DNA from 3 places in the Salinivibrio sp. SS2 genome. Region 3 is predicted to be linked to each of the others. Evidence: predicted binding sites of a transcription regulator. Region 3 holds the regulator's gene; each other region holds the start of a gene.
The links. Region 3 encodes CRP, which controls carbon source genes, mostly activating them, when cyclic AMP is high. Its sites were predicted from a motif close to TGTGANNNNNNTCACA; they were not measured.
Positions count from the first base shown of each region.

Region 1: cdd (cytidine deaminase) is a predicted target of CRP. The motif match lies at 5,586-5,601, and genes of this name have one in related genera.
Region 2: dinG (ATP-dependent DNA helicase DinG) is a predicted target of CRP. The motif match lies at 5,228-5,243, and genes of this name have one in related genera.

Region 1 covers NZ_MEBP01000056.1:11,795-21,627, reverse strand. Annotated here, with positions in the region: gene BGK46_RS03285 (MBL fold metallo-hydrolase) at 1-195, shown strand, start outside; gene BGK46_RS03280 (DUF2982 domain-containing protein) at 228-911, opposite strand; gene BGK46_RS03275 (hypothetical protein) at 1,228-1,587, shown strand; gene BGK46_RS03270 (hypothetical protein) at 1,889-2,296, shown strand; gene BGK46_RS03265 (hypothetical protein) at 2,314-2,727, opposite strand; gene BGK46_RS03260 (thiopurine S-methyltransferase) at 2,984-3,601, shown strand; gene BGK46_RS03255 (DMT family transporter) at 3,642-4,541, opposite strand; gene cdd (cytidine deaminase) at 4,631-5,527, opposite strand; gene BGK46_RS03245 (ABC transporter substrate-binding protein) at 5,710-6,507, opposite strand; gene BGK46_RS03240 (hypothetical protein) at 6,479-7,225, opposite strand; gene BGK46_RS03235 (winged helix-turn-helix domain-containing protein) at 7,302-7,793, opposite strand; gene sbcB (exodeoxyribonuclease I) at 7,993-9,414, opposite strand; gene BGK46_RS03225 (FMN-dependent NADH-azoreductase) at 9,577-9,833, opposite strand, start outside.
Region 2 covers NZ_MEBP01000080.1:2,164-11,996, forward strand. Annotated here, with positions in the region: gene BGK46_RS08980 (DUF2496 domain-containing protein) at 520-705, opposite strand; gene BGK46_RS08985 (histone deacetylase family protein) at 715-1,620, opposite strand; gene BGK46_RS08990 (primosomal replication protein) at 1,704-2,258, opposite strand; gene BGK46_RS08995 (sulfite exporter TauE/SafE family protein) at 2,274-3,047, opposite strand; gene dinG (ATP-dependent DNA helicase DinG) at 3,063-5,135, opposite strand; gene BGK46_RS09005 (porin) at 5,656-6,657, shown strand; gene BGK46_RS09010 (YccT family protein) at 6,761-7,408, shown strand; gene BGK46_RS09015 (hypothetical protein) at 7,523-7,897, opposite strand; gene BGK46_RS09020 (YbaN family protein) at 8,320-8,736, shown strand; gene apt (adenine phosphoribosyltransferase) at 8,775-9,320, shown strand; gene dnaX (DNA polymerase III subunit gamma/tau) at 9,398-9,833, shown strand, end outside.
Region 3 covers NZ_MEBP01000097.1:8,746-18,578, forward strand. Annotated here, with positions in the region: gene BGK46_RS11925 (SlyX family protein) at 1-78, shown strand, start outside; gene slyD (peptidylprolyl isomerase) at 174-662, opposite strand; gene BGK46_RS11935 (YheV family putative zinc ribbon protein) at 713-916, opposite strand; gene kefB (glutathione-regulated potassium-efflux system protein KefB) at 926-2,725, opposite strand; gene kefG (glutathione-regulated potassium-efflux system ancillary protein KefG) at 2,715-3,299, opposite strand; gene BGK46_RS11950 (ABC transporter ATP-binding protein) at 3,476-5,404, shown strand; gene BGK46_RS11955 (TIGR02444 family protein) at 5,347-5,892, shown strand; gene BGK46_RS11960 (hydrolase) at 5,879-6,841, shown strand; gene BGK46_RS11965 (YheU family protein) at 6,989-7,207, shown strand; gene BGK46_RS11970 (phosphoribulokinase) at 7,267-8,136, shown strand; gene crp (cAMP-activated global transcriptional regulator CRP) at 8,388-9,020, shown strand; gene BGK46_RS11980 (hypothetical protein) at 9,150-9,833, shown strand, end outside.

The DNA of each region.
Region 1 (9,833 bases), on a different contig from region 3:
GTTGGCGATGTGCTATTCAATGGCGGGATTGGGCGCACTGATTTTCCGAAAGGAGATCACGCAACCTTGATCAATGCCATCAAAAACACCTTATTGCCGGTAGGGGACGATGTGACTTTCATTCCGGGTCATGGTCCGACGTCCACGTTAGGGCATGAGCGACAAACCAACCCCTTCCTGACCGGCGCGTTTTAGCGCCGTTCGATAGGTAGCTGCGCTCGTCGCTGTCACTCTTGGGCGGCGGCGAGATAGCGTCGCGTCACGCCTACAAAATCCTCCAACGGCCTATCCAATAAATCTTCACTGACAAAAATGTCATAGCCAAGAAGCTCGCGAGTATAACGCATGCGATTGGCGAGCATCGCCATCAGCCCTTTGTATAGAACACCGTTTTCACCGCGATATGGCGTATCGTCAAACATCATATCTTCAAGTGGTTTACTGGGCTTACTGGGGGCACGGCGATAGGCGGTAATTAACAGGGCGCGCTGAGTCATAATAATATGCGTGACCATGCGCAGGCTGATCCCTTCGAGGAGAGCGTCATAGTGCTTGATTTTAATTCCCACCCAAGGGAGAGGCTCACTGATCCCCTCTTGCCGATAAACCTGTGGAATACCGATAGCTGCGATATTTTTCCACTTTAATGCCCATCCCCCGCGAAAACTATGATGCTGTAGGTGCATAAAAGAGAGGGAAAAGGAGAGTTGTACGCGCTGTAGCAACTTATTGATGGTGAAAAAAATGGCGATAATGGCGATCAATCCCAGTACGCCTTGGCCGAATGACAAGGTGGGTTGGATCAGAAAAAAACAAACTAATCCGAATGCAACCGCCATGGCTGCGAGCATACTCCATCGAGCGGCTTCAAATTGCGGAGGATAGATTTTAACCGTTTTTAGCGCGTCCATGATCCTACGTGCAACCTATGGGTAAAAAATCAGCGATGTCGGCGCTCCACTTTGCGGGTGGATGTGCCAACGGGCGACACTCTGTCTCGAGTCGAAAACGTCTCTTCTTTTAACCAGTATACGAGGAAAGTGTCTGATTAGTTTGCCTAAAAAACACTGGATTGGTAAACATTTGTCGCGGAATATCACGATCTTTACGCGTACTCGGGCACACTTACCTACAAAAGAGCGTCAAAATTTGGTATAAAACGCGCTTTGTTTTTCACCCGCTGCATTCAGAGGCTCTGAACGTAGTGCATCGGAGTAGGATGATTGAATGAAAATCTCTCACAAGCGTAAGGTACAATTCAAACTGAACAAGCGTGTAAAGGCAACGTCGCCAGCACGTCAGCGTCCAGTTAAAACTCAGCCAGTTGCCGCAGCAAAGCCTGCACCTGCCGCCGCGCCAGCTGCTGCAAGCGTCTCAGTGTCACTCACGCCAAAGCAACAACAGGTGCTTGATATTGTACAAGCCAACCCAGAAGGGATTAATCCTAAAGGCATCGGTTTGGCTGCCGGTCAAGAAGATAGCAAAGCCGCCTCTTGGGCGACAGGCGCGCTGAAAAAACTCACCGAAGAGGGTGTAGTGGAGCGTGTGCAAGTGGCATCTAACAAGGTTATTTACAAAGCCTGTTAATCGCATTTGCTGGCCCGCTTAAGCTGCTGATGGCGTCGATACCATTAGCGTTTAAGCGGGTTACTCACCCTACCGACCTTCCTTATACGCTTTTCTTATTTTCATGTGGCAATAACGTGAATAATGCAGTGATTTTTCATTGGGTTGTTCTTTTATTGTTAAAAAATCTTGTCATTATTACGCATTCGCGTGATTAAAGCATGATCAGACGCAAAATACTGTATGATCTTCCAGACATCTGTTTAAAACTGCATATAGTAGAGAGACGTCAGTTTTCTTTCTCTGTCTGGAGGTAAAAGCCATGGAAGCGCTGTCTACCCAGCTGAAAACACCGACTGAAGTCGTCTTCGACTACACCCATTTTCTATGCGAAGAACAACAGCCTAACTGGACGTTTGTCGACATATTTCGCAGTTTGTTGCCTGCATTTAATACGGTGCTTGAGCATCACGCCCAACAGGCATTGACCGCTCAAGATCGTCTGCATCAGCAAGCGGCGCAGGTACTCTCATTTCGCAATACAGATACGGTTAACTTAGTGCGCCTTGCCAAATTGGCTCAGCAACAAAGTATTCGCGAGCTAACCATTTTGATGCCGTATGCACTGGACTACCGTCAAATGGAGGCAATTAGCGACCAAACGGGTGCACTGTTGGAGTACAGCAACGAAAATCGTGAGTGGGTACGCCTCACTTTTCCTTCTGTTTAACGTCTCGACGAATTGCTTCAATGGCAGTGCAACACGGCTGGATTTACAAACGCCACCCACTGTGTCCCTGTTTCATAGTGAGTGATTTTCTCGGCTTGCGGTGAAAAGGCCAACACAGCGCAAGAGGTATTGGCTTTCACAGCACCTTCCACGAGTGCGCAGTCATCGTAACCGTTACGGCTGCGAATCACTCTCACTTGATTAGGATGAATTCCCCATTGCTGAAGATATTTGGCCGTAAATGTACGCGGTGGATTGATGACAGTGACCCATTTGGGCTGTCGTGACTTGAGCGCTAATGCTCGCATCATCGCTTGCCAATGAGTTTGTCGTGCATCTTGCATCGCATACGTGGCGGTGTGCGTTAACGGCGCGGTATTGGTTGCGTGATGTACGGGCTTAATATTGGTAAGAGATGATGTCGTGTACATGCGGATACCTGTATATATGATCAATACTGTATAAAAGAACAGTATTATTAAATCTGACCGTTGGCAAGTTGCCTGATGATTAATTTGTGATCAGGATCGTTATCTCTATCGTGTTGTGATCGGAAAGGCGATAGCCGAACAAGGAGCGTTCGTGAACAAAACGACACTGTTTGTAGAGACGAGGGACCGGCCGCCTCTCTGCATCGTCAGGGAATTCAGATATAATCAAGGACTTTTAAATTGAGTCGGAGAGAGCATGGAGCAAGAGTTTTGGCATCAACGTTGGGCCGAAAATCAAATTGGCTTTCATCGCGATAGCGTACACCCCATGTTGATGGCGTATTGGTCTGCACTAAACCCGCGTTTGGACGAGGAAGTGCTGGTTCCGTTGTGTGGTAAGTCTATCGATTTGAATTGGCTAGCCGAGCGTCATGAGCGTGTGGTTGGGGTAGAGCTTAGTGATATCGCGGTACGCGCTTTTTTCTCTGAAAACCTTTACACACCGCAAGTGTATACGGCACCTTCTGGACACACGCATTATTGCTTTGACGAATTAGAGTTGATCAGTGGTGATTTCTTTACTGCGCGTTTGCAGCCGGCACCGTTAATTTATGATCGGGCGGCGTTAGTGGCAATGCCTCCATCGATGCGTCAGCAGTATGTTGATCGCGTCACTTCCTTACTGGCCCCAGGTGGTCGCATGTTGCTTGTCACTCTGTTTTATCCACAAAGTGATGATCATCCGCCATTCTCTATGGATGAACAGCTGGTTAGACAGACCTATCAAGGTATGAAAGTGACCTTGCTCGATACCTGTACCGAACCCTGTGGTGAGCGAGGGGAGCAAGTCTGGCTGATTCAAGCCGCTGAATAATGATAAAAAAGGGCCATCAGGCCCTTTTTTATCGAGTACGTTACGCTGGTTTGGCTTTGGTGGCGTGATACTGACGGGATTCCCAGTGCGTGATAAAGAACACGGCGGCGATAATAATGCCGGCCCCTAACCATAATCGACCGGGTGGAACCCAGCTAAAGACTAACCAGCCAAACAACACATTTAACGGCAATTTGGCGTGATCAAACGGCTGAACAAATGAAGCATCTGCAACGGCATAGGCCTTGGCGATGGCCCATTGGGCTAAGGCGGTGAGCAGGCCAGCACCGATCAGCATCCACCATGCTGTCGCACTCGCTGGTAGCGTCCAATCCGGTACGGCAAGCACCAAATTAAAAGGCGTGATCAATAGCAACAGGTAGACCACCATAGTTGTTGGCGGATCATAGGCGGATAAACGTTTGACCATCAGCGAATAGGTGGCCCAAAAAAATGCAGCGCCGACAGGCAATAAGGTGGCCCACGTAAATCCTTCTGACCAAGGCTCCAAGATAATCATCGCACCACAGAAACCCGCGAGGGTTGCTAAGCTGCGAGCGATACCGACACGTTCTCGTAAAAATAACCCAGAACCGATGGTGGCAAACAAGGGAGAAGTCATCAGTAGAGCAATACCTTGCCAGATCGGTACGGGGTAGGCGAGGGCCCACAGCCACAGTTGAATGCCAATCACCGAGATAAACACGCGCAGACAGTGTTTTCCTAAATGTTCTGTTTTTAATGCGTGGCGTACACCCAGCTGTTTCAGCCACGGGATCATGGCAACCAGTGCGATCGCATATTGAATAAAGGCAACGGTGGTTGACGGCAAGCCGAGTTTAAAACTGACGTATTGTGACAGGCTATTAACCAGCGCAAAACAGAGGCCGGCGATCAACATCCAGGCAGCACCTTGGATGGGATTATGAATTTGTTTCATCGCTGTGGTTATCCGAAAAAAGATGCTCGGATAGTAGCGTAAAACAGGCCGCAGAGCGACTAGAAATCAATGCGGCCTGATGTTTTGTATTAAGCTCTTAACCCTGCATATAACAAGGGAATGTCGGGATTAATGGCATCCAAGCTCGCTTGGGTATCGGCCAGATGGCTCACGGTACTGTTCACCACTTCGGCTAATGCCACAGAGGCAATCTTATCCCACGAGTAGTCCGCCATATTGGCGGCAATTAAAGCAACTTGAAGCGGAGGCAAACTCGGATTAAAGGCCGCATTCTCGGCATACATTCCTTTAAATACACGGCCATCGCTTGTTTCAATCGCGACACCGCTGTAGTTGCCCGAATAAGGTGCATGGCTAATGTTCGCCGCTTCAACGGCTTGTTTAAGCAGAGGATCGTCAATATCGTCCGCCGTTAAGCCTTGCGTTTGGTCGGCAAGCAGTCGCGCTTCAATACCTAGGTCGGCAGGGCCAAATGCTTCGGGAAGATAAGTGTGCAGTGATTTAGCGTCCGATTTAGGCAGTTGAATCACTAAGTCCTCAGCACCATTTAACTCATTCATAAACTGGCGACAATGGCCGCAAGGACTGTAATTAATGGTGATGTCGGTTAAGCGCGTCGCCCCTTTGGTCCATGCGTGGCTGATCGCAGATTGCTCTGCATGCACGGTTTGTCCGAGTTGAACGCCAGTCAGTTCGATATTTGCACCTAGGTATAACGTGCCATCTTCTCCTCTGACAATCGCCCCAACATTGAAACGAGAAATGGGTGTCACAGCATAGGCTGCGGCCAGCGGGAGTAAAGCAAGGCGCAATGCCGTGCCAGACAGGCCACTCGCGGCTTCCATATCTGCCACTTGCGCGGGCGTAAAGGTCGCATCAAACGCCGATGCGTGAAGCCATTCGGAGACGGTGCTCTGTAGTGAGTCTGGCAATTGTGTCAGTGCGTCAATGAGTGCGGTTCGCATAGCATCACTTCTAAATGGTTAACGGCCTATCAGTGTAGAGAAGCGATCTTGATAAATGTGTGAGTAATATCACGCATACAATGCAAACATAATCTTGTTGCTCAAACTTAGAGTGACGTCAACATTTTTAAGCCTGTAAATACAGTCACTATGATTGCTTTTAAATACAGTCGTGAAGCTTGCTATTCCGGTTGCCAGTCCACGTAGGGGCGATGAACTTTATAATACTCACGCGCTAATGCGCCACTGTCACGCAGGCGAGTGATCAACGCGGTAAGGTAGGCATCAATGGCCTGACCTTTCTCTCCTTTGGGGATCACAAATACATCTTGAAAATCAGCAAAATGTGCGCGGCGAATATTGGTTAGCCCTAACTGCTTGAGCATCATATCGGCTTCTTCTTGTGCCCAAACAAACCCATCAATGCGGCCAGCGGCGAGACGGCGCAAGGATTGTTCTATGCCGTGCGAACGTTCGACTTTAAACGGCATGTAGTAGGGCACTGCCTCAATCGTATAAGGTTTCGGATTAGCCCATAGGACATCAACGGGGAGGGGATTATTTTTATGGGTATATAAAACATGGGTGACATCGCCAAACGACTCACTGCTAAATGCAAAGGGCAAATCAGTGACTGTTTTCGTTGGGCGCACGGCGGGCAGCATTAAATCGGCACTACCTCGTACGATGCCATTAATCGCGCGATGAATGGGAAATACGGTGATCTCGATTTGTGTGTTCGGATCTTGGTCATCAAGAAAGCGTACAAAATCCACGAATGGCCCTGACCCGTCAAGGTTTATCAGTCCCGGGAGCTCCCCCATGTGGATCACCAATGTGTGTGTGGGGGCGTCACTGTTCGATGGCTGCGCCTGTATCGGTGACGGCCCTATCAAGAAAAGCACTAACGCGCTGAGCAGAGCGCCGACTCGTCCTGCTTGGATCGACATATTAAGGTTGCCAATCATCATAGGGAGCATGAATTTTCCTGTGTTGCTGCTCTAGCTCACCGCTTTCGATGAGAGGTGTGAGCAATTGGGTTAGGTAGGCATCGATCTCTTCTCCCGCTTCACCTTTCGGGATCATAAAGACATCTTCCATATCCGCGAATAACTTGCGCTTAATATCGGTATAGCCAAGCTCTCTCAACACTTGGTCGGCTTCGGTTTGCGCCCAAATAAAGGCATCTATCCTGCCATTATGCAGCCGTTTAAGTGACTGGCGTATGCTGTGAGAGCGGACCACTTCAAAATCAAAGTCATGAGGAATGGATTCAATAATGTAACCATCTGGATTGGCTTTTAGCAGCGTTGCATTCAGTGGCTTAGATTTATGGGTATAGAGCACGTGCGGAACAACGCCAAAAGAGACGGTGCTAAAGGCAAAGGGTAGATCACTGATATCTTCTTTTAATGGACGAATAGCAGGGAGCGCGATATCGGCTTGGCCTCGAGAGATATTGTTGATCGCGCGAAAAATTGGATAAATGCTGATCGTGATGTCTGTACTCGGATCTTGGGCGTCGAGATAACGAGCAAAATCGACAAAGGCGCCGGAGCCATCAAAATTAATCAGTCCCGGAATTTCTCCCATGTGCAAGGTTATCGTGCGGTTCGCTTCCTGTTGAGCCAATGCTGAGAGACTGATCAACATGGCGACTAGCGTGACAACAACCAATGATACTGATTTCGTGAGCATAGGCCCCTCCATACAACAAACTGGCTCTGGGCTGTTCGGGTTTACCCAAGCATGTTATTTACATCGACTGATCGGCTTATGTGAGTAATGCTGTTATTCCAATAATCACGGTTGCAGCGCTAAGTAACACAATCAGTGGTTTGGTGATACTAAAGTCTGCCGCTTGTAAATCATCTGGCTTCGCGAGCGATGGTGGCTCATCGGCTTGTGGTTGCTTTCTCGGTGCGGGTCGATGCGACAGGGTTTGTTGGGGCAAGGCAACGCGGTAGCCAAACTCGCCTACCACTTCAAAGGGCAAGCACTTTTTGCCGTTACGATAGGACTTTGCCATTAAAGACGTCACCACACTTTGGTGCTGCGCAAACGAGCTATCCGGTAATGCAACTTGCTTAAATAGCGTGCGGCTGGATAGCACTTCTCCCGCGTAGTAGCAAAGCATTTCTAGCATGCGTGACTCTTCGTAGGACAGTACCGTGATGGTTTGGTCGGTCCAATATAAGGTTCTGCTTTCTGGTTCGAAATCAACATCCGCAAATCGATAACAGCGCGTATTCACTTTGGTTGTCATAATTGAGCCCACTCCACACGATACTCTTTTTAAAAGTGTGGACTCAAATCACGGTTCTGCAACTAGAATATGGACGTTTTTTTTGGTAGACGAAGTTGGACAGCGTGTGAGGAAATTTTGAAAAGCGATTATCTATCAGAAAGATAGTAGGCTTTCCCTTGCCAATGGCTCAGATGATACCACGGCAAGAGAAGCAAAATTAACTGACCAAGGATTCCACATAGTGGTATACCGCTTTGAGGATCTTCAGCTGGTGTTCATCGTCTTGGTGAGCATCGACCAATTGCTGTAAGTTTTCCATGTATGCAGGCAAGTGGGTCTCGAAATAGTCGCGACGGTGCATAAACCACTTTTGCTGCTCAGCGTCAGTCAGTGTCCACGGATAATTACGCGCGCGATAGCGGAACAGCAGCGGCTTTATGCGCCAGTCGTCAACGCTCAAATCGAGCGCGGCAAGGTTTTCAGGATCGCGCGCTCGAATAATTTCCATCGCACTTTGATCACTTTTCGAGAAAAAGCCTGCATATAGGGCACTATCGACGTCCTGATCGTCAAAGGGTTTTGATTCGGCAAAGACGGCAACCAGCTTTTCTCTCAGCTCTGGTGCGCCTTTGAGCGCTTTTAGATGACGCAAGCAGGCTTCGCGATCCACCCCTAAGCGCGCAGCATCTTCCGGACGTAGGGTTTTGGCATCAGCTAAGACCGGGCATTTGTTGATGTGCACGAGTTTCAGTGGTGCCGGTAATTCATCCTCCGCGAGTGCATGATGAGGCGTATACAAACGCTCGCGCAGCGCATCGACATCAAGCTCAAAAAGCGGTGCTGGGTCTCGCGCCAAATCAATGGTGATCACCGCATTGGGATTTTCAGGATGCCAAGCAACCGGCACGATCCAACTGGTGTTGCTTCGCTCGGTGCCAAACATACCCGAGACATGAACCAGTGGGGTCATATTCACCACATCAATCAGGGTTTTGATTTTGTTTTTATGGCGATGGGTCAGCAAATAATTGAATAAACGCGGTTGCGCAGCTTTTACTTTTTTGGCCAGCTCAATGGTGGCGTATACATCCGCCATAGCATCATGCGCATTACTGTGCTCAATGCCGTTGGCAACCGAGAGTTTTTCCAGCTTAAAGCTTGGCTTGCCATTTTCATCATGCGGCCACTCAATACCCTCGGGGCGCAACGCATAGCAAGCGCGCATCACATCGAGTAAATCCCACCGTGAATTTCCGTTTTGCCAACTCCAACCGTATGGGTCATAAAAGTTACGGTACAACGTGTAGCGGGTCACCTCATCATCAAAGCGTACATTGTTATATCCGAAGACACAGGTATTTGGCTGAGAGAGTGCCTCATGAATACGGGCGATAAATTCGGGCTCAGGTAAGCCTTTTTTCACCGCTAACTGTGGTGTGATCCCGGTGATTAAGCAGGCCTCTGGTGCGGGCAAATAATCATTCGGTGGCTGACAAAACAGCACTAAGGGCTCGCCGATAATGTTGAAGTCGCTATCAGTGCGCACGCCGGCAAACTGACAAGGGCGGTCTTTACCCGGGTGGGTGCCAAAGGTCTCAAAGTCGTAGATAAAAAACGTTGGCTGGGCGGTGTCGGTCACAATCGCATCCAATCTGATCAAAGAAAAGAAAGCAGGCTCAACCACCTGCATTAGACCGCACATGGTAACATTGGCGTCGCGGATCACCAATCCTCGCGCGCTTGCTAACCTAAACGCCTGCACATTGGCAGGCGTTTGCACCAAACAATGGGTCTTTTGCGATTAAGAAGCCAGTTTTTTGAGCTGCTGTTTTGCATCGTCAATGGCTTTGCTGGCCAAGTCTTCACCCATGGCGAGGCCTTCCGCGTAGACAAATTCAACGTCTGTAATACCGATAAAACCAAGTACGGTTTGCATATAACCTGTCACGTGATCGGTGTTACCGCCTTTGTGCATCCCACCTCGTGTGGTGACAACGATAGCGCGCTTACCTGTCACTAAGCCTTCAGGACCATTTTCGGTATAGCGAAATGTCACGC
Region 2 (9,833 bases), on a different contig from region 3:
TGCAAAGGTGACGACAAGCGTCAAGGCCGACAACCACTGTCCATGTGACTTAACTGCAGTCCATGCAGGCGAACAGCTGGTCCCCATCTTGAGGGGCGGTTAGGTTGGTGGCCTAACGTGGAACCAGCGTGGTGTGCAACAGCATTTTGAATCCATGCTCGACTGTTGCCAGAGTGCTCTCACGTTAGTTATGCACCTTGATTGAATGAGTAGGTACACAACGCGGAGCGCACCGGATAATACCGATATTTGTGAGACAAAACACTATGAGAAGGGCGGTTTGATTAAAAATTAACCTGCTCAATATGTTGATTTTGGTGATATTGACTGTAAATAAAATGTAATGCTTTTCATGCTAATTACTTGAACTTACGCGATTTAGTAAAATGCTATGTTGCATAAATTTTCGTTAAAAGCGACTAAAGACGGACTATGTCAGCGCGCGTAAAATTGTGATCAAAAACACGTGGGCTTGATGAAAATGTCGCCACACGAATGAAGTGAGCAAGCCATGCCTGCCTAGTTTTGTGTCGATGCGCTGCCTTTTTTATTGAGCAAGTCCGCTTTAACCATGTCAAGCGCTGACAGTGCAACGTCGACATCAATGTGATGGCTTTCGAGCAAATAAATCAGGTCGACGGCGAGCTTAACGTCATCGGGAGCGTTCTCAAGGCCGCTCGGAGTGTGGGATGCGTCTTTGTTCATGAGGGCTCCTTATTGTTTTTCGGTCACGCGTAACGCGGCACGGATCAATTGTTCATGGAGTGGGACGAGGTTGTCGTGATTATCGTGATAACCGCCACCAATGACTGCCGCGACAGGAATTTGGTTGTGCTTGCAACACGAGAGTACGCCTAGATCGCGTTGATAGATACCGTCTGTTGAGACGTCGAGATAGCCGAGCGCATCGTCCCGATGAATGTCGACTCCGGCGTCATAAATGATCATGTCAGGACGATACTGCGCGATGGCGAGTTCGAGCAAGGGCAAAAATGCGCCGAGATAGTCATCATCACCGGTGCCTTTAGGTAGCGGTAAATCGATTGTCGACGGTGGTTTACGGGAGGGGAAATTCTTCTCACAATGAACTGAAAAGGTGATGATATCAGGGTGATCTGCCGCTAACGCAGCTGTTCCATCGCCATGGTGTACGTCACAATCAACAATTAACACCCTATCTATACCACTGTGAGACAATGCGTGGCGTGCCGCAATCATTAAGTCATTAAATAAGCAGAAACCACTGCCAAAATCGTAGTGAGCGTGGTGGTAACCACCGGTTAGATGAATAGCAAGTCCGGTCTCAAGCGCATGGTCAACGGTCAATGTAGTGCCGCCTAACGAGGTAAGACTACGCGTGATTAAGGCCTCACTCCATGGAAAACCGATTCGACGCATTTTGGCCAGCGGTAGCTCGCCTTTGATTAAGTGACTGATATAGCCGTGGTCATGCACGGGTTCGATCACCCGACGGTCTGCCGCTGTCGGCTGATCGAACGTGACTGGCAAGTTGCATGCGCTGAGACGCTCGTATAGAAGGCGGTACTTCTGAAGGGGATACCTATGACCTTCAGGGAGCGGGAAGTCAGAATAAATAGGATGGTAAATCAGAGGTAACACCCTAAGCTCCTTTGTGCTGATTTGCGCGTATTGGCTAATGCCGTAACAGATTTACTATGATGTTGGATTTACCCCGTGCGCCCCTAGGTATTGCGCTCACGATAACTGATGGTACTTTCAATACGCTCGCGAGCTTGGCGGCAACGGGCTAAGCGTTGCTCTAGGGCTAAAACTTGCTTCTGGTAGTCTTGGCGGACTGCCGGAGTGCTTGCTGCATCGACGCTGGCGTTCGCATCTCTGAGCTTGTCTTCCAAGCGTCGTTCCCAATCTTGGTGTTTGGCGAGCTCTTGGTAAAGTTCACCTATGGATTGGCGTCGACGTCCACGGGTCGCTTGTTCTTGTTTACGTAATGGTAGCGTCGCCAGCTCACGTTGCAGTGCACTGATTTGTGCCAATAAGGTTTCACAAATATGTGTCGCTCTTGCTTCGGTCAATAGCCCTTGCTCGTCGTCGCGTCGCATCACATTAAGCAGCCCTTGCGCTTCGTTTACACAAGGGGTAAGCAGCTTGCCTTGGCACTGAAAAAGCTGAATAGAGAACAAAGGCGCGTTTGCTTCTCCGCGACGTCTATCGACCTCAGCGGCACGCTTGGCCAGTTGGTCGAGTAACTGATGCATTGTTTCGAGCTGGGCTTTCATGATGATTAAATTACCTTAAAACCATGCGTCTAATGCAAGCTTACCCGCGAGCACGACCACGGCCGTGACAAAAATCGGACGGATAAATCGGCTACCAAAGCGAATGGCAGAATGGGCCCCAATAAAAGCGCCTAACATTAAGCAGACACCCATGGTCAGTCCGAGTGCCCAGTTAACATGCCCGAGCAGTGCAAAGGCAACCAAGGAAGTGAAATTACTGGTAAAATTCATTGCCTTGGCAAGTCCCGATGACAGCAAAATGTTCATGCGATACATCGACATGGTCGAGACTGTCCAAAACGCGCCCGTTCCAGGCCCTGCCACCCCATCGTAAAAGCCCAGTGAGAGGCCTTGCCCCCATTGCTTAATGGGGAGCTTCGGGCAGGGCGTGGGCAATTTATGGTTATCGACCTTGGGCTGAGGGTGCCATACCGTATAAACCGCAGCGATCAGCACCACCAAAGGAATCGCCTTTTCAAGCCACTCGGTGCTCAATACGTCGACCAACAAAGTGCCTAACGTGGCACCGATTAAGGTCCCCCAAAAGGCATGCTGCCAGAACCGAGGCGAAAAAAGCCGCTTCTTGTAATAGGTAAAGGCCGCGGTGCTTGACGCAAAAGTGGCGGCAAGTTTATTGGTCCCTAAGGCAATATGTGGCGGCAAGCCTAAGGAAAGCAAGGCGGGGACAGTGAGCATTCCACCACCGCCAGCTACCGCATCAATAAAGCCGGCGACAAACGCCGTAAGCCCTAAAATAATTAGGGTAGAGAGGTCAATCAGTTCAAGCATGTGAATTCTTTCTAGTTATTGTTCGACGACGCGCTTAAAGGGTGGTAGCGAGTCGAGTAATGATTGGCCATATCTGCGGGTGATAATACGCCGGTCAAGAAGCACCACTCTACCAGAGTCTTCCTCTTTGCGCAGTAAACGCCCGACCGATTGCACTAGCTTTTTACTTGCCTCGGGAACCGAAATTTGCAAAAACGGATTGCCACCACATTTTTCAATGTATTCGGCGTGGGCCTCTTCCACCGGTGAGGTGGGCACAGCAAAGGGAATTTTTGTAATAATCAAGTTTGTCAGTAGGTTGCCGGGTAAATCTAGCCCTTCAGAAAAACTGCCGGTCCCAAAAATAATACTGGTTTTCCCGGCGGCAACCGCCTTTTTGTGTTGTTCTAACAGTGCACTGCGTGACAGGGTGCCTTGGCAGAGCAGTTGCCATTGATGACGGCGACAGTGCGGCTCCAAGGTTTTAGCCACTTGATGCATTTGCCAATAGGAGGCGAATAGCACCAGTGATGCGGTTTCGCCTTCCAAATACTCAAGCACTTTGTCGCCAAGCACATCGGTAAACTGTTTTGCTTGTGGCTCACAGGGCATCGCAGGCACTATCAGTCTTGCTTGATTGGCATAGTCAAAGGGGGAGGGTAACGCCAAATAGCGCGTGCCATCGTTTTCGCTTAGACCGACTTGGCGACAAAAATAGCTAAACTGATTGAGTGCGCGCAATGTGGCAGAAAACAGTCCGACGCCAGCTGCCCGTGACCACAGCATTTGATCAAGACGCCAGCCGACTTCTAACGGTGAGACGTGGACCCAGCGGTCATCTTCGCGCTCTTGGCAACGCTGTACCCAGCGCGCGAGAGGTGCACCTTTGTTTGCGTTGGGTTGTGCCATCAGTGACCAGACTTTTTCTAGGTTCTCAAGCCGTTGTAAGAAAAAGGCACTTTCCGCAAGCGCAGGGTCGGCGAGCTTGGCCGATATGTCATTTTCTTTCAGTCGCTCGTTGATCAAATCGTGAATTTTCGCCAAGCTCTGGTTGGCTTTTTTACTCGCCTGCTTCAATTGCTGGCAGGGTTCTACCAAGGCGTCAGGCAGTTCGCCATCAACAAAACGGTAGCAGCCATCCTCATTGAGGGGTAAACCACTAATAATTTGGTTGGTGTCGCGTAAAGTGGGGATCAGCACTTGGATCGCGTCTAATAAGCTATCCACGAAGTGGTTTGCGCGCTTCATATCCGCGGTATTACCGAGCTTAACCGTGGCTTGGTTGAGCTTTTCCAGCCATCCAGTCGCCCCGAGTAAACTGGCATTGGCGGCAGAAAAGTCGCGTGCGACCGTCGGCAAATGGTGGGCTTCATCAATCATATAAAGACATTGCTCTGGCTCGGGCAAGATCACCCCGCCACCTAGCTCGAGATCGGCCAGTAACAGACTGTGATTGACGACCACGACATCCGCTTTGTCCATCGCCTCGCGCGCTTTGGCGAAGGGGCACTGACGATGAGCGTGCAACCCAGCGTGGCAAGTATGTTTGTCCGATACAATGGCTTGCCAGAGATGATCGGCAATCGGCTTGGGCCAGCTATCGCGGTCGCCATCCCACTTTCCTCGGCTGAATGCTGAGTACATGTCATTGAGTAGCCATTGCTCGTTTTGCTTGGGCTTTTGGGTGAACAGCGCGCCTTGGATGCTGTCTGTATCCGCCACCGCACTCAATTTGTGTGCACAGCAATATCGTTGACGCCCTTTTGCCAGAATAAAATCAAACGGTTTTGGGCAGATGCGACGAAAAAATGGAATGTCTTTATTGGCTAACTGCTCTTGCAAAGCCACTGTCGCGGTCGAAATCACCACTTTTTTATTGTTGTTTAGCGCAAAGGGGATGGCCCCCATAAGATAGGCCATCGATTTGCCCACACCCGTACCCGCCTCCGCCACAAATAGCCGGCGCTTGTTGTCGTAATCGCCTGCTAGCGTTTTTGCAAGCTCTGCCACGAGATAGTTTTGTACCTTTCTAGGGACAAAATGGGGAAGTTGCGCTTGTAGGGTTTGATAGCAGGCGCGGATGTCTGATTTTACGGCAGGGCTGAGCATCAATATGTCCGGCTTAAGGGAGAATGGCGCGCAGTATAGCACGACTCAAAAACGTGAAAACGATCCCGAACTGCAAGATTTCTTTACATTAATGAGATCCCAATCACGAATTTATATTGAACCAATTTGCTCTATCTTGCTGTTCTGTTTGTTTTTCGGGAAAGCACCACTTTTAAGCTATTGAATGGTTTTTTATTCTGTTTTTATGTTTTTTTTGTTATATTTTAGTTTTTTGTTCTAATATTGGTTGTGGTTAAATTTCATCAAAATTGATTAATGATTAGCCGTGGAGTGTGATCTCCATTCACGGCGGCTCTCTAAATCTTTGTTTTTCAAGTCTCGTGGGTTATGATCTACGCGATTTCGGGCCAGTTGACAGAACCAAGATTGTTCTGCACGATTAGCCACGAAGTTTCAGTGGATTGGCATTTTGTTCTTTGTAGCATTATGACAGCCACCATATAACAGAGTTCCATAAAGGAACTCATAATGACTAAATAGAAAAGGCAGTGGATTAACCATGAAAAAGACTATTCTAGCAATGGCAGTTCCAGCTCTGCTGGCTGCTGGCTCAGCATCTGCAAGCATCAACCTATATGACGCAGACGGCGTTAAAGTAGACCTATCTGGTGCAGCTGAAGTTCAGTACTTCCAAGATATCGGCAATGACAAAGATGGTATGTGGCGTCTAGATGACGGCGACCTTGCTGTTAATACTGAAGTTGCAGTGTCGCCTGAAATGAGCGTACTGGCTGGTATGTCATTTGAGTTCGAATCCGAGGAAGCTCTTACTGAAAATCCAACAAACGGTAACGTTGAAAATAAAGAGCTGTATGTTGGTTTTAAAAGCGATAGCTTCGGCCAAATTACCTTCGGTCGCCAATATCTGCTGAGTGATGACATCGGCATCACGAAGGACTATGAGCTATCAAAAGTTTCATTTGGCGTTGAAGAAACCAGCCACGGTGACCAAGTTGCTAAATACATTTATGACAACGGTACCCTTTATGGTGGTGTATCAACATATCAGAAGAGCGATGGCGAAGACGACGGTACTGCAGAGCTGTCTGTTGTTGATGCTCGTCTAGGCTACCGCGTAGCTGACTTCGACGTCCGTGGTTACTATTACAAAGCTGACGACGGTAGTGTTAAGATCGGCAATGCCACTACTGCTACTGCAGTAGATGTTACTGGCTATCAGTTCGAAGTTGAGTATGCGGGCATTGAGAACGTGAGCCTAGCAGCTTCATACGGTAACGTACAAGCAGACGCGATTGGTGGTGCAAACGACGTTATTAACACAGACGCCTTCTCGTTAGCAGCTGACTACACCATGGGTAACACTACGTTTGCCGCTGGTTGGGATCGCCAAGATCCTGAGAAAGGTGACAACGTCAATGGTTACTACGCAAACGTAACTTATGCACTGCATAGCAATGCAAAGGTTTATGCTGAAATCGGCGATACTAACGCAGATAATGCTGACCTAGGCTACGTTGCAGGTATGGAAGTTAAGTTCTAATCGAGCTTAACGATACCGCTACAGTATGTAGCACTCGTTTTAAAAAGCCGCCCTCGGGCGGCTTTTTTATTCATGGTTTTGGCGAATCAGTGAGAAAAGAATAATGAAGCAGTTGAAATGGGCTGGGCTAGCGCTGGGGGTTACCCTGTTATCAGGTGTCGCTCAGGCCGCAACGATTACCTCAGCACGGGGTGTCGAGTTTTTAGTGATTGACGGCACCGAAGTGGAATTTGACAGCTGGGCGCCTCAGCAAAGTGTTGAACTAAGCGATGGCACACACCAGTTAGTGATGCGCTATGAAGGGGAAGTGAAGCGCGGCAGTAAAGATGTAGTCTTTACCTCTCGTCCTTATATATTTGAAATAAATGTAGATGGGCGCGATGCGACACTCAATATTGATACCAATCTACGGGTGCATAGTCAGGCAACTAACTATTTTGCTTCAGGCCCACAATGGCAAGCGGAGTTTGAGAGTGGCGAGGTGATGCCGTTGAACGCGACTGAGCTTAAAGGTGACGGCTTTGCTGCATACGCGGATATGGAAGCGTTAGTGGCTGACTATAACCGTGCCAATGGCATTATTTTCGACCAAGGTGAAAGCAAAAACCTCAATGATGTTTTGGTCGAAGTGGATGAGGAAGGCAAAGCATCCATCAAGGGCGATGCGCTCTCACAACTTAAACTTTGGTATACCAAAGCTAGCGATCAAGAACGCAAGTCTTTCCGCCGCTGGATTATTGACCAAGAATAATGTGGCTTCGTTTGACGCAAACGCAAAAAAAAGCCCAGCCAAAGCTGGGCGTTCGTCGCTTAAACAGCGAGAGATAGGCTACAAGCGAAAGTAGACCGACACAGCATCACCGATTTAGTGAGGGTCCGTCGCAACACGACGCTGCGCGGGATCGTGATGGTAATAATTTGATGTACGACATTGAGGACAACGTTGCTCTGCCGCATCGTGCATCAAATCACTGAGCGGTATTTGGCTCTCACAATCGGCGCACAGGCCGTAGATTTCCAAATCCATGGCACACAAAGAGGCGTCCACTTTCTCCAAACGATCGCCGAGGCAACGAATCGCGCCTGGCAGGCTTTGACTTTCTTTAATTAAGTCAGTCACATTGAGATTATCGCATTCCTTTTCCCAATCTTCTCGTAATCGAGTGGTTAAGGTTGCGATCAGCTCCGCTTGCTCGGTTTCGAGCTCACGCCGAAGCTGTGCGAGGGTTTTTGTATCCATGGTCAGTTCGCTTGATTGGCTGAAATGACGTTTATCATGGATCACCCACCCCACTTGTTACCCTGATGTAAATCAAGAATAGCGATAAAACCTTACAAAAGGTCCGTTTTTAGCGCTCGAAAGCTGAGCTATAGTAGCGCTTCACCGTTGTTAAGTTGTTGTGAGTAGAGATAACAAAATGGAACATGATTTTAAAGAGCCGTATAGTCTGAAGTATTTCATTGGATTTTTACTGGTACTCCTTATTCCCACTTTGCCAGCCAGCCTGACTTGGATTGGTATTGTATTTGGTCGTTAATTATCCTGGTGGACCGCGTTCAACGGTTAAATGCGGTATTGTGCTGTACTGGCCGGGTGAGGGTCACTACACTTGTTAATGTGTTTCATTTCACTGTCAGGCCAGAACTTTGCGAGACCACAGCATGCAACACTCACTGCCACCTTCTTCCCCCCGTTGGCGCTGGCTTTGGAATAGCCTTGGTTGGCTGTGGGTCGGTTTAGGCACAGCGGGTATTTTTTTACCGGTGCTACCGACGACGCCGTTTTTACTACTCGCGAGTGGCTGCTTTATGCGTGGTTCGCCTCGTATTGCTAACTGGCTGCATGCACATCCCACCTTTGGGCCTATCTTGACTGATTGGTATCAAAAACGCGCCATTAGCCGTAAGGTAAAAATACGGGCCACCGTGATGATACTGGCCAGTTTCACTTTTTCTATTTATATCGTCAGCTTTGCTTGGCTAAAAATCATGCTGCTAATTTGCTTAATTGTGCTGTTATGCTGGTTTCTCCGTCTGCCTGAGACAGAATCTGTTGCCGCCTCGGCTGAAAATTCATAACATTGCGGTTTGCGTTTTTTTACCGGCGAGTATTGGCCATGAGCAACGACAGCTTGAATGTCATTAAACAAAGCATCAAAACCATTCCTGATTACCCAAAGCCCGGGATCCTTTTTCGCGACGTAACCAGCTTGATGGAAGATCCAATCGCCTATCAGGCAACCATAGATACACTCGCGAACCAGTATCGTGACATGGGGTTCACCAAAATCATCGGTACCGAATCGCGCGGTTTTTTATTTGGTGCCCCGCTGGCACTGGCGATGAGATTGCCGTTCGTCCCGGTACGAAAACCCGGTAAGCTACCCCGTGAAGTTATTAGTGAAAGCTACCAACTTGAATATGGCGAAGACACGCTAGAAATTCATCGTGACGCGATTAGCAGCGGTGATAACGTGCTTGTCATTGATGACTTACTGGCGACCGGTGGTACCATTGAGGCGACAGTAAAACTTGTGCGTCGTCTGGGCGGTGAGGTGAAGCATGCGGGCTTTGTCATCAGCCTACCCGATATTGGTGGTGAGGATAAACTTGCTCAAATGGGTGTTAACGTATTCAGCCTGTGCCAATTTGACGGTCACTAGCCTCTCTCCATACTGGGGCGTTGTGCGCCCTTGTTACGCTCCGCCTCATTGGATATTCAAATAGGAAGCCGAGAAACATGAGTTATCAAGTACTCGCACGTAAATGGCGGCCACATAGCTTTGATACCGTGGCAGGGCAGCAACATGTACTGACTGCGCTTGCCAACGCACTTGACCACGACCGTTTGCATCATGCTTACTTATTTAGCGGTACCCGTGGGGTAGGTAAAACCACCATCGCGCGTATTTTTGCCAAGGGGCTGAATTGCGAGCAAGGTGTCTCTTCATCACCTTGTGGTCAGTGTCAAACGTGCCGAGAGATTGATGAAGGGCGTTATGTCGATTTATTAGAGATCGATGCGGCATCGCGCACCAAGGTTGAAGATACCCGTGAGTTACTGGATAACGTTCAGTACAAGCCCGCGCGTGGTCGCTATAAGGTGTATTTGATTGACGAAGTTCATATGTTGTCTCGTCATAGTTTCAATGCACTGCTCAAAACGCTGGAAGAGC
Region 3 (9,833 bases):
TTGGTCGGCAAACTGAAGGACGTTGCGCCGGCCAACATCGCCAGCCAATCGGAAGAAACCCCACCGCCGCATTATTAATGGCCAAGCGCTGGTGTCGATACACGCCTAAAGACGGCGGATATGAAATAAAAAAAGGCGCCAAACCGGCGCCTTTTCTCGTTGCTAATCACTGATTAGTGATCGTGACCGCAGCCACCTTCTTGGTGAATATGGCCATGAGCAATTTCATCTTCGGTTGCTGCACGTAGATCAACCACTTCCACAGAGAATGACAGAGTTTGGCCTGCCAGCATGTGGTTGGCATCAACAACAACTTCGTCACCGTCAACTTCGGTGACTTCAACCGGGATCTGACCTTGGTCAGTTTCCGCCATAAAGCGCATGCCGACTTCCACTTGGTCTACGCCTTGGAATACGTTCGCCGGTACGCGTTGTACCATGGCTTCTTGATACTCACCGTATGCATCGTCAGGACCTACGGTCACTTCAAACGCGTCGCCTTTCTCACGACCTTCCAGTGCCTTTTCCAGACCAACGATCAGGTTACGGTGACCGTGTAGGTACTGGAGGGGTTCTTGCGCTGTTGATTCATCAACTAACGCACCGTCTTCATTTTTTACTTGGTAGGCCAGGCTGACCACCACATCATTTGCAATTTTCATGCTCGCTCCGAGACCGGAAGGTTAATGGACTGCCGATGATAACGGATTCCCTACTCCGGTTTAAAGATCCCAATGACATTCTCTGCCGGCGGGGTTTCAGACTGTGACTGCTGTGCCGAATCCGGAAGCCGACTCTCATGGTAATCGCAGCTGACACATTCCACTTTGTCAATATTGTTTTCGCGCCAAACTCGCAAGGTGTCTTGACGCTGACATTTGGGGCACGCCGCCCCGGCAATAAAGCGCTTTTTCACAATTCCATCCTATTCATCTCGGTTCCAACTCTGGTGGCGCTCAATATCACCACGCATTTCCCGATCAAAGATCTCTTCCAATTCTTTACGCGCCTCTTTCACGCGTGAAGCGGCGGCCATATCTTCATTATGTTGGGGTAAGAGGTCTTGCAATACCCGCATATCTAGCTTGCGGAACAACACCTCGGCACGTTTTGCTTTATAAGGGTGCATTCCCAAAGACTCTAGCGTCTGTCGACCTAAATCAAGCGCGCCAAGAAATGTCTCCCGCGACAAGGTTTCAACGCCTAAGCCCATGAGCTGATAAGCCTCAACCCGACTTCGTGCTCGCGCTAATATCTTTAAGTTAGGGAAATGCTGCTGACAAAGATCAACAATCTCCATCACTTCATCCGGCGAGTCGGTGCAAATCACAATCGCCTCTGCGCTTTGCGCCCCTGCCGCCCGAAGTAAATCAAGCTGCGTCGCATCACCGTAATACACATCATACCCGAACTTGCGTAATAGCTTGATTTGGGTGGGATCACGTTCCAAGATGGTGACACCAATTTTGTTGGCAAACATCAACCGACCGACCACCTGACCAAACCGACCAAAGCCCGCGATGATGACGCGCGCGTCATGTTGATCAAATTGCGTCTGTGGCGGTAACTCCTCTGGTTCATTAAAAGTGCGTTCAAACCAGCGTTGCTGCAAGGTAAGCATCAAGGGGGTGGTCATCATCGACAGACTCACCACCACCAGCAAGAAGGCATTCAATTCTTGGCTAAGCAACCCTTCTGCGCGTGCCGCCGTAAAGATCACGAAAGCAAATTCACCGCCTTGGCTAAGCAACACTGCCATTTGACTGCGCGCTTTAGGTGCCACACCAAATAGACGCGCAAGCAGATAGATAAGTAACGCCTTACCGCACACCAGTGCAAGTACCGCACCGAGCAAAGTCAGCGGATATTCAAGCAGTAGACCGAGATCCACCGCCATCCCGACCGCAATAAAAAACAGCCCTAACAGCAACCCTTTAAAGGGGTCGATGGCGGTTTCGAGTTCGTGGCGATACTCACTCTCCGCAAGCAGCACACCTGCTAGGAACGAACCTAACGCCATCGAAAGACCCAACTGCTGCATCGCAAGCGCAATGCCAATCACCAAGGCCAGTGCTGCCACGTTAAACAGCTCGCTGACCCCGCTCATGACCACCAAACGGAATAGAGGCCGAAGCAAGAAGTGCCCGCCAACCAACAGTGCGCCAATGCCCATAAACATCCATAGCACATCTAACCAGCTGCCGAGGCTGCCTCCTGCCAGTGCGGGCATCATCGCCAACATAGGGATGACCGCGATATCTTGAAACAACAGAATCGCAAACCCTGCTTGACCGGATTCACTGCGCATAAGGCGCTGATCTTCCATAATTTTCATCGCAATGGCGGTAGAGGAAAGCGCCATGGCCATACCCACAATAAAGCCCTGCCGTTCCGTCAGTCCGAACATCACCCCGACGGCACCTATCACCAAGGTAGTCACCACCACTTGGCTGCCGCCCAGGCCCAGTATCGGCCGGCGCATCTGCAGCAGTTTTTTAGGATTTAGCTCCAAGCCAATCAGAAACAGCAGCAATACCACCCCGAATTCAGAAAAATGGAGAATAGACTCCACATCGCTGATAAGCCCGAGCCCCCATGGACCAATCACGATGCCGGCCATCAGATAGCCTAATACCGAGCCCATCCCTAACCGCTGCGCGAGTGGGACGGCAATCACCGCCGCTAACAGGAAAATAAAGGCCGCGGAAAGCAAGTTATGCTCCATGCTCACCTCCCGCATGGGCGAGCGGATCACGAATCCAATCGGCATACAGTTCCGCAAACGCATCCCGATCGGCATCACTCACACGACGAGCCCAGTGCAAGACCAGCGGCGGGAGCCACGTCATGCGGCACAGGGCGGCGGTCAACTCAAACGGTTGGAGAAGCTCTTGCATCGAATACTTGTTGTATCCGCTTTTGGTGAACGCCTCAGCCGCCCCTCCGGTGGTGACGACAAAACGGCAGGTTTTTCCTGCTAGCGCATCGCCTCCCTCGCCATGTGCAAAACCTTTGCCTAGCACCACATCAATCCATTCTTTCAACAACGCCGGACAGGAATACATTTGTAGCGGGTGTTGAAAAACAATCACATCAGCTTGTTGCACCCGTCGGCGCTCATCGTGCACATCAACCACAAAGTCGGGATAAGTTGCGTAAATATCGTGAACAGTCACATGCGGAAACGAAGAGATAGCGGCAAGCAGACGTCGGTTCGCCACCGACTGATCAGGGTCGGGATGGGCAAAGATCACCAACACCGACGCGGGGTCTTGATGTGCATCCTTGTCATTGGGCATAGGCATCCTTGTTATCACGGCAAGAGTCAGTTTTCATGCTTGTTTTTAACCTTAACACACAAAACACACAACACAGATCGCGCCAGTTAGGCCGACTGACGGGGAAATTTGGCAATCCCCGCACCAAGCTGGTATAACGACGACGCACCCAAACCACACTAGCGCACTGAATAATCATGATTAGCTTTTCTGACATCCAATTACTGCGCGGTGGCAAGCCACTGCTCGATCATACCTCTGCCACCATCCATCCCGGCGACAAAGTCGGATTGGTCGGCAAAAACGGCTGTGGCAAATCCAGCTTGTTTGCACTGCTTCGCCACCAGCTGACGTTAGATGCGGGCAGCTATCATTATCCTAGCCAATGGCAAGTAGCTTGGGTGGCACAAGAAACGCCCGCACTGGAAAAAAGTGCGCTCGAGTATGTCATTGATGGCGATGCCGAATACCGTGAACTGCAGATGGCCTTAGCGGATGCGGAACAAAGTGATGACGGTCATGCCGTGGCGACCTTACACGATAAACTGGATGCCATTGGTGGCTACAGTATTGAGGCGCGCGCCGCCAGTTTGCTCGACGGTTTGGGCTTTAGTCAGGCGCAAATGCAATGGTCACTCACGCAATTTTCGGGCGGCTGGCGGATGCGCTTAAACCTTGCCCAAGCACTGCTGTGTCGTTCCGACCTCTTGCTGCTTGATGAGCCAACCAACCACCTCGATTTAGATGCCGTGATGTGGCTGGAAAAGTGGCTGCAGCAATACCCCGGTACCTTGGTGCTGATTTCCCACGACCGGGACTTTTTGGATCCTGTCGTCAACCGTATTATTCATATTGAGCATCAACAGCTAAATGAATACACGGGCAATTATTCCGACTTCGAGCAGATGCGGGCGCAGAAGCTGGCGCAACAACAAGCGCAGTTTGAAAAGCAAAAAAAGCAGATTGCCCACATGCAATCTTACATCGACCGCTTTCGTTATAAAGCCTCAAAGGCGCGCCAAGCGCAAAGCCGGATTAAGGCACTGGAGCGGATGGAAAAGGTGTTGCCGGCGCAATACGATAATCCATTTAGTTTTACCTTTTTCACCCCAGATGCGCTCCCAAATCCTATCTTGATGATGGACAAAGTCGCTGCGGGGTACGACAAGACACCGATTGTGGAAAATATCCGCCTCAACCTGGTCCCTGGCGCGCGTATTGGTTTGTTAGGCCGCAATGGTGCGGGTAAGTCTACGCTGATCAAACTTCTTGCTGGCACCTTGCCAGCCATGGCCGGTGAGCTCAGTTACTCCCAAGGGGTAAAAATTGGCTATTTTGCGCAGCATCAACTCGACACGTTGCGCATTGACGAAACCCCACTGCAACATATGAATCGCCTTGCGCCCACCACAGCCGAGCAAACGCTACGTGACTTCTTAGGGCGCTTTGGCTTTCAGGGTGATAAAGCGCTTGAGACCATTGGCCCCTTTTCGGGAGGCGAGAAGGCACGCTTGGTATTAGCGTTATTGGTGTGGCAAAAGCCTAACCTGCTGCTGCTTGACGAACCGACTAACCACCTTGATTTAGATATGCGCCAAGCCTTGACGCTTGCCCTACAATCGTTTGAAGGGGCGATGGTGATCGTAAGCCATGATCGCTTTTTGCTGCGCGCGACCACCGACGATCTTTATCTTGTCGACAACGGCGCGGTGCAACCCTTTGACGGTGACTTACACGACTACCATCGCTGGCTTGGCGAGCAACAGCGTGCCGACCGCGCGGAAAGTAAAAAACAAAACGCCGATGACAAAGCCGCCCCCCAGCAACGTCAGGTCGATCGTAAGGCACAAAAGCGTCGCGAGGCCGAACTTCGCCAAAAAACAGCGCCACTTCGTAAAAAAATTGACAGCCTAGACACAAAAATCGAACAGCTCTCTGCCATTATTGCCGATGCAGAGACCAAACTGGCCGACCCAACAATTTATGGCGCAGACCAAAAAGCCCAACTCGCGGAACAATTACAACGCCAGGCTGATGCCAAATCAGCGCTGGAAGAGGTAGAGCAAGAATGGATGGAGCGACAGGAAGAACTGGAAGCCATGGAGGCGGCATTCAATCAAGCCTAATTCCCGGCCAAGCGAATGCAGCCGACCTGTGGCAGTTTTGTTTGCAACACTATGGCAAGCAAGACGTCAAACAGGCGTGTCTTAAATTGCAAGATCAGCATCAGGGCAACGTCAACCTTGCCCTGTTGCTGGCTTGGCTGGAAAGCCATGGCTATGGCCTAGCCCCAGAGAGCCTCAGCCAACTTAAACAATCGCTCAGCCGCTCTGAGCATTTGCTGATTGCCTACCGCAACCTACGTCGCGATATCAAACCGCGCGTTGGCGCGGGACAATATAAAAAAATGCTGAATTTCGAGCTCAGCCTCGAGAAGTTCCAACAACAAGACCTCATCCACGCCTTGAATCAACAAACATGGCTGACCGAGTCGCCCTCGCCGTTGGCGTATTATTGCCGTCAGCTCTCGCCCTCGGCCAAATCGCTCTATCCCACTCTGCGCGCCGGTGTGGTTAAAGAAGATGATCAAGGAGACGCTAATGACGCCCTTTGAACCGATTCCCAGCGCCCGTAATCCTCATCTACAAACCATCATGCCACGGCTGATGCGGCGGCAACCCGTGATCTCCCCTTTGTGGCAACAGCTGGATTTACCGGATGGTGATTTCGTCGATCTCGCTTGGACACAGACGCCTCAGCCCGGCCAACCGATAGTGGTGCTTTTTCATGGCCTCGCTGGCAGTTTTCATAGCCCGTACGCGAATGGATTACTGGCTGCTTTTCAGCGCCAAGGCTGGTGCGGTGTGGTGATGCACTTTCGTAGTTGCAGTGGCCGCTTAAACCGCGTCCCGCGCACTTATCACTCAGGCGAGACACAGGATGCGCGCTATTTTTTGACCACATTGCGCATGCGTTATCCTCAGCATCCCATTCATGCCGTGGGCGTATCGCTAGGCGGCAACATGCTGGTGCGCTATTTGGCAGAGTATGCGGATGATCCGATTGTCTCCAGCGGCTGCGCAGTGTCACCCCCCTTAGACCTTGCCGCCTGCTCGTTACGCATTCAGCAAGGGTTCTCACGTGTCTACCAAGCGTACCTACTCCGCTCGATGCGGCAAACCCTGTCAGATAAGCTTACGCGACACGCCCAAGTAGGTCGCTGGCAAGCTGGCGAGCAGCCCCGTATTTCGACCTTATTCGAGTTTGATCAAACCGTCACCGCACCACTGCATGGGTTTGAGGACGCACATCATTACTACCAGCAATGCAGTGGCTTATCCGTATTGCCTGCGATCCGCGCCCCTTTGACCATCATTCATGCCAAAGACGATCCTTTTATGACTGATGCGGTGATCCCAACCACGCCATTACCGGCCAATATACGCTATCAACTCACTGACCATGGCGGACATGTTGGGTTTGTCACTGGCCATTGGCGTGCACCGCGTTTATGGTTGGAAGAGGCAGTGCCCGCGTGGATAGCTGAGCAACTCGGCACCTGATGCCCCAATCGTCACGATAAATTGTGACTAAATCGACATAGACACACTGCACCTACACGCATAATTCGGTAAAATGGGAGCTAATTCACAACCTAAGCATGGAGATGGCGTCCGTGCCATCCCGATGTCAGCAAAAGGTGATGTAGTATGATGGTTCCATGGCAATCTGTGCCAGCCGAGACCTTGACCAATTTAATTGAACACTTTGTGTTGCGGGAAGGGACAGATTACGGTGAGCAGGAAGTCAGCTTTGCTGAGAAAGTTGAACAAGTGCGTGAACAATTAAAATCCGGCGACGCCGTGATTGTATACTCTGAGCTGCATGAGACAGTGGATATTCGTCGTCAGCGCGATCTCAGACCGTAACACCGCCTCCCCTTGTGGGCTGCGGTGTAAATTCAGACTGATCAATGACAGGGCTCGTCATGTCGGCTAAACACCCAATCATCGCTGTGACCGGTTCATCCGGCGCAGGCACAACCACGACCTCCGAAGCGTTTCGTAAGATGTTCAATATGATGAACATCAAAGCCTCTTGGTTAGAGGGCGATAGCTTTCACCGCTTCACGCGGCCAGAAATGGATGTTGAGATCCGTAAAGCCCGTGAACAAGGTCGTCATATTAGCTACTTTGGTCCCACGGCCAACGACTTCCCACGCCTTGAGCAATTTTTTAAAGAATATGGCGAACAAGGCACAGGTAAATACCGTCGTTATCTACACACCTTTGATGAAGCCGTGCCTTATAACCAAATGCCGGGCACCTTCACCCCCTGGCAAGATCTGCCTGAAAATACCGACGTATTATTTTATGAAGGCTTGCATGGCGGGGTGGTGGATGGTGACGTCAATGTCGCCCAACATGTTGATTTACTAATCGGCATGGTGCCTATCGTTAACTTGGAGTGGATTCAAAAGTTTGTCCGCGATACGCGCGACCGAGGCCATTCCCGCGAGGCTGTCACGGACTCGATCGTGCGCTCCATGGATGATTATTTGCACTACATTACGCCGCAGTTTTCTCGCACACATATTAACTTCCAACGTGTCCCGACCGTAGACACATCCAACCCGCTGAATGCAAAAGGGATCCCTTCACTCGACGAAAGCTTTGTTGTGATCCGCTTTCGTGGCATGAAGAACGTCGATTTTCCTTATTTACTGCAAATGATCAGTGGCGCCTTTATGTCTCGGCACAACACGCTGGTCGTGCCCGGCGGTAAAATGGGATTTGCGATGGAGCTGATTATTCGCCCCTTGATCCAACAGTTGATTGAGAAAGGCAAGATAGGTTAACCGCCGTAGCGCACTTAACGTGTATTACTTCTCAGGTCGTGATCTTAGCCACATTTTTGCCGATTTTTTAGGCGGTTGGCTTAGATCAAAATCAAGAAATCCAGATAGAAAAAAGATACACTCTTGTTAACATACAGTGAGCTTGTAGCCTGCGCCAAGACCTCGTATTCTGTGCATTGGACTGATGGGTTTCCATTCAGACAAAGACAGGACGTCGTTGCCGGGCAACACATGCAGAGGAAATAAGTTATATGGTTCCAGGAAAACCTCAAACAGACCCTACACTCGAGTGGTTCCTTTCACATTGTCATATTCACAAGTACCCGTCCAAAAGTACTCTGATCCATGCAGGGGAAAAGGCGGAGACCTTGTACTACATCGTGAAAGGTTCTGTGGCCGTACTAATCAAAGATGAAGAAGGCAAGGAGATGATCCTGTCTTACCTTAACCAAGGTGACTTCATCGGCGAACTTGGTCTGTTCGAAGAGGACCAAGAGCGCACCGCATGGGTACGTGCGAAATCACCTTGCGAAGTGGCAGAAATTTCATTCAAGAAATTCCGCCAGCTGATCCAAGTTAACCCAGACATTTTGATGCGTCTGTCCTCTCAGATGGCGCGTCGCCTGCAAGTGACCAGCCAGAAAGTGGGAGACCTTGCCTTCCTGGACGTGACCGGCCGCATTGCGCAAACCCTACTTAACTTGGCGAAGCAACCTGACGCCATGACTCACCCTGACGGCATGCAAATCAAGATCACACGTCAAGAGATTGGTCAGATTGTTGGTTGTTCGCGTGAGACGGTTGGGCGTATCCTTAAAATGCTGGAAGAGCAGAACCTTATCTCAGCTCACGGTAAAACCATTGTGGTTTACGGCACACGCTAATCCTCGCGTGTTGCGACAAAACCGGCGCTTTTGCGTCGGTTTTTTTGTTTTTATTGACTGGAAACTAATTACCTAAGTTCTACACTTCAGAAACGACCCATCTAACAACTGATTAACAGGATGTCGTTTATGAGAAGCTTACGTCAAACCCTTGCTGCATTGCTACTCGCGGCGGTTTCTTCAACTGCTGCGGCGAATATCACCATTGTCCATCCAGAACCACGGGCTGGCTCTGCCCTCGATTTATACGCTATCGACTTGATTGAGTTTTTAGCGGAAAAATCGGGTGAGTCTGTCACTTTACAGGCCTTTCAAGGCCAAATTGGCTCTCAGTCTCGTAAAGTGGAAATGCTAAAACAAGGACGACTGACGGTAGATTGGCTCGGGGCCGACCGTACCCTTGAGTCAGAGTTACTTCCCATCCGTTATCCAGTCTTTCGGGGTCTATTAGGCCATCGCTTGTTCATTACCAATCAAGCCACCGAACCCAAGCTTGCACAAATCAGTGACCAAGCTGGGCTCAATAATCTGACCATGATCCAAGGGCAAGGCTGGGCGGATGTGAAGGTCTTGCAGTCGGCGGGATTTCGGGTTCGAGAAATCTCAAGCTTTGAGAATATCTTTAAAGGCGTCGATACCGGACGGGCCGACCTCTTCCCGCGTGCGCTTATCGAGCCTTTTAGCGAGCTGGCAGAGCGACCTCAATATACAAATCTGTTGGTTGATCCGCACTTAATGCTAATCTACCGCTTCCCAATGTTCTTGTTTGTATCGCCCCAAAACCCAGAGGTAGCGACCATGCTCAACGATGCC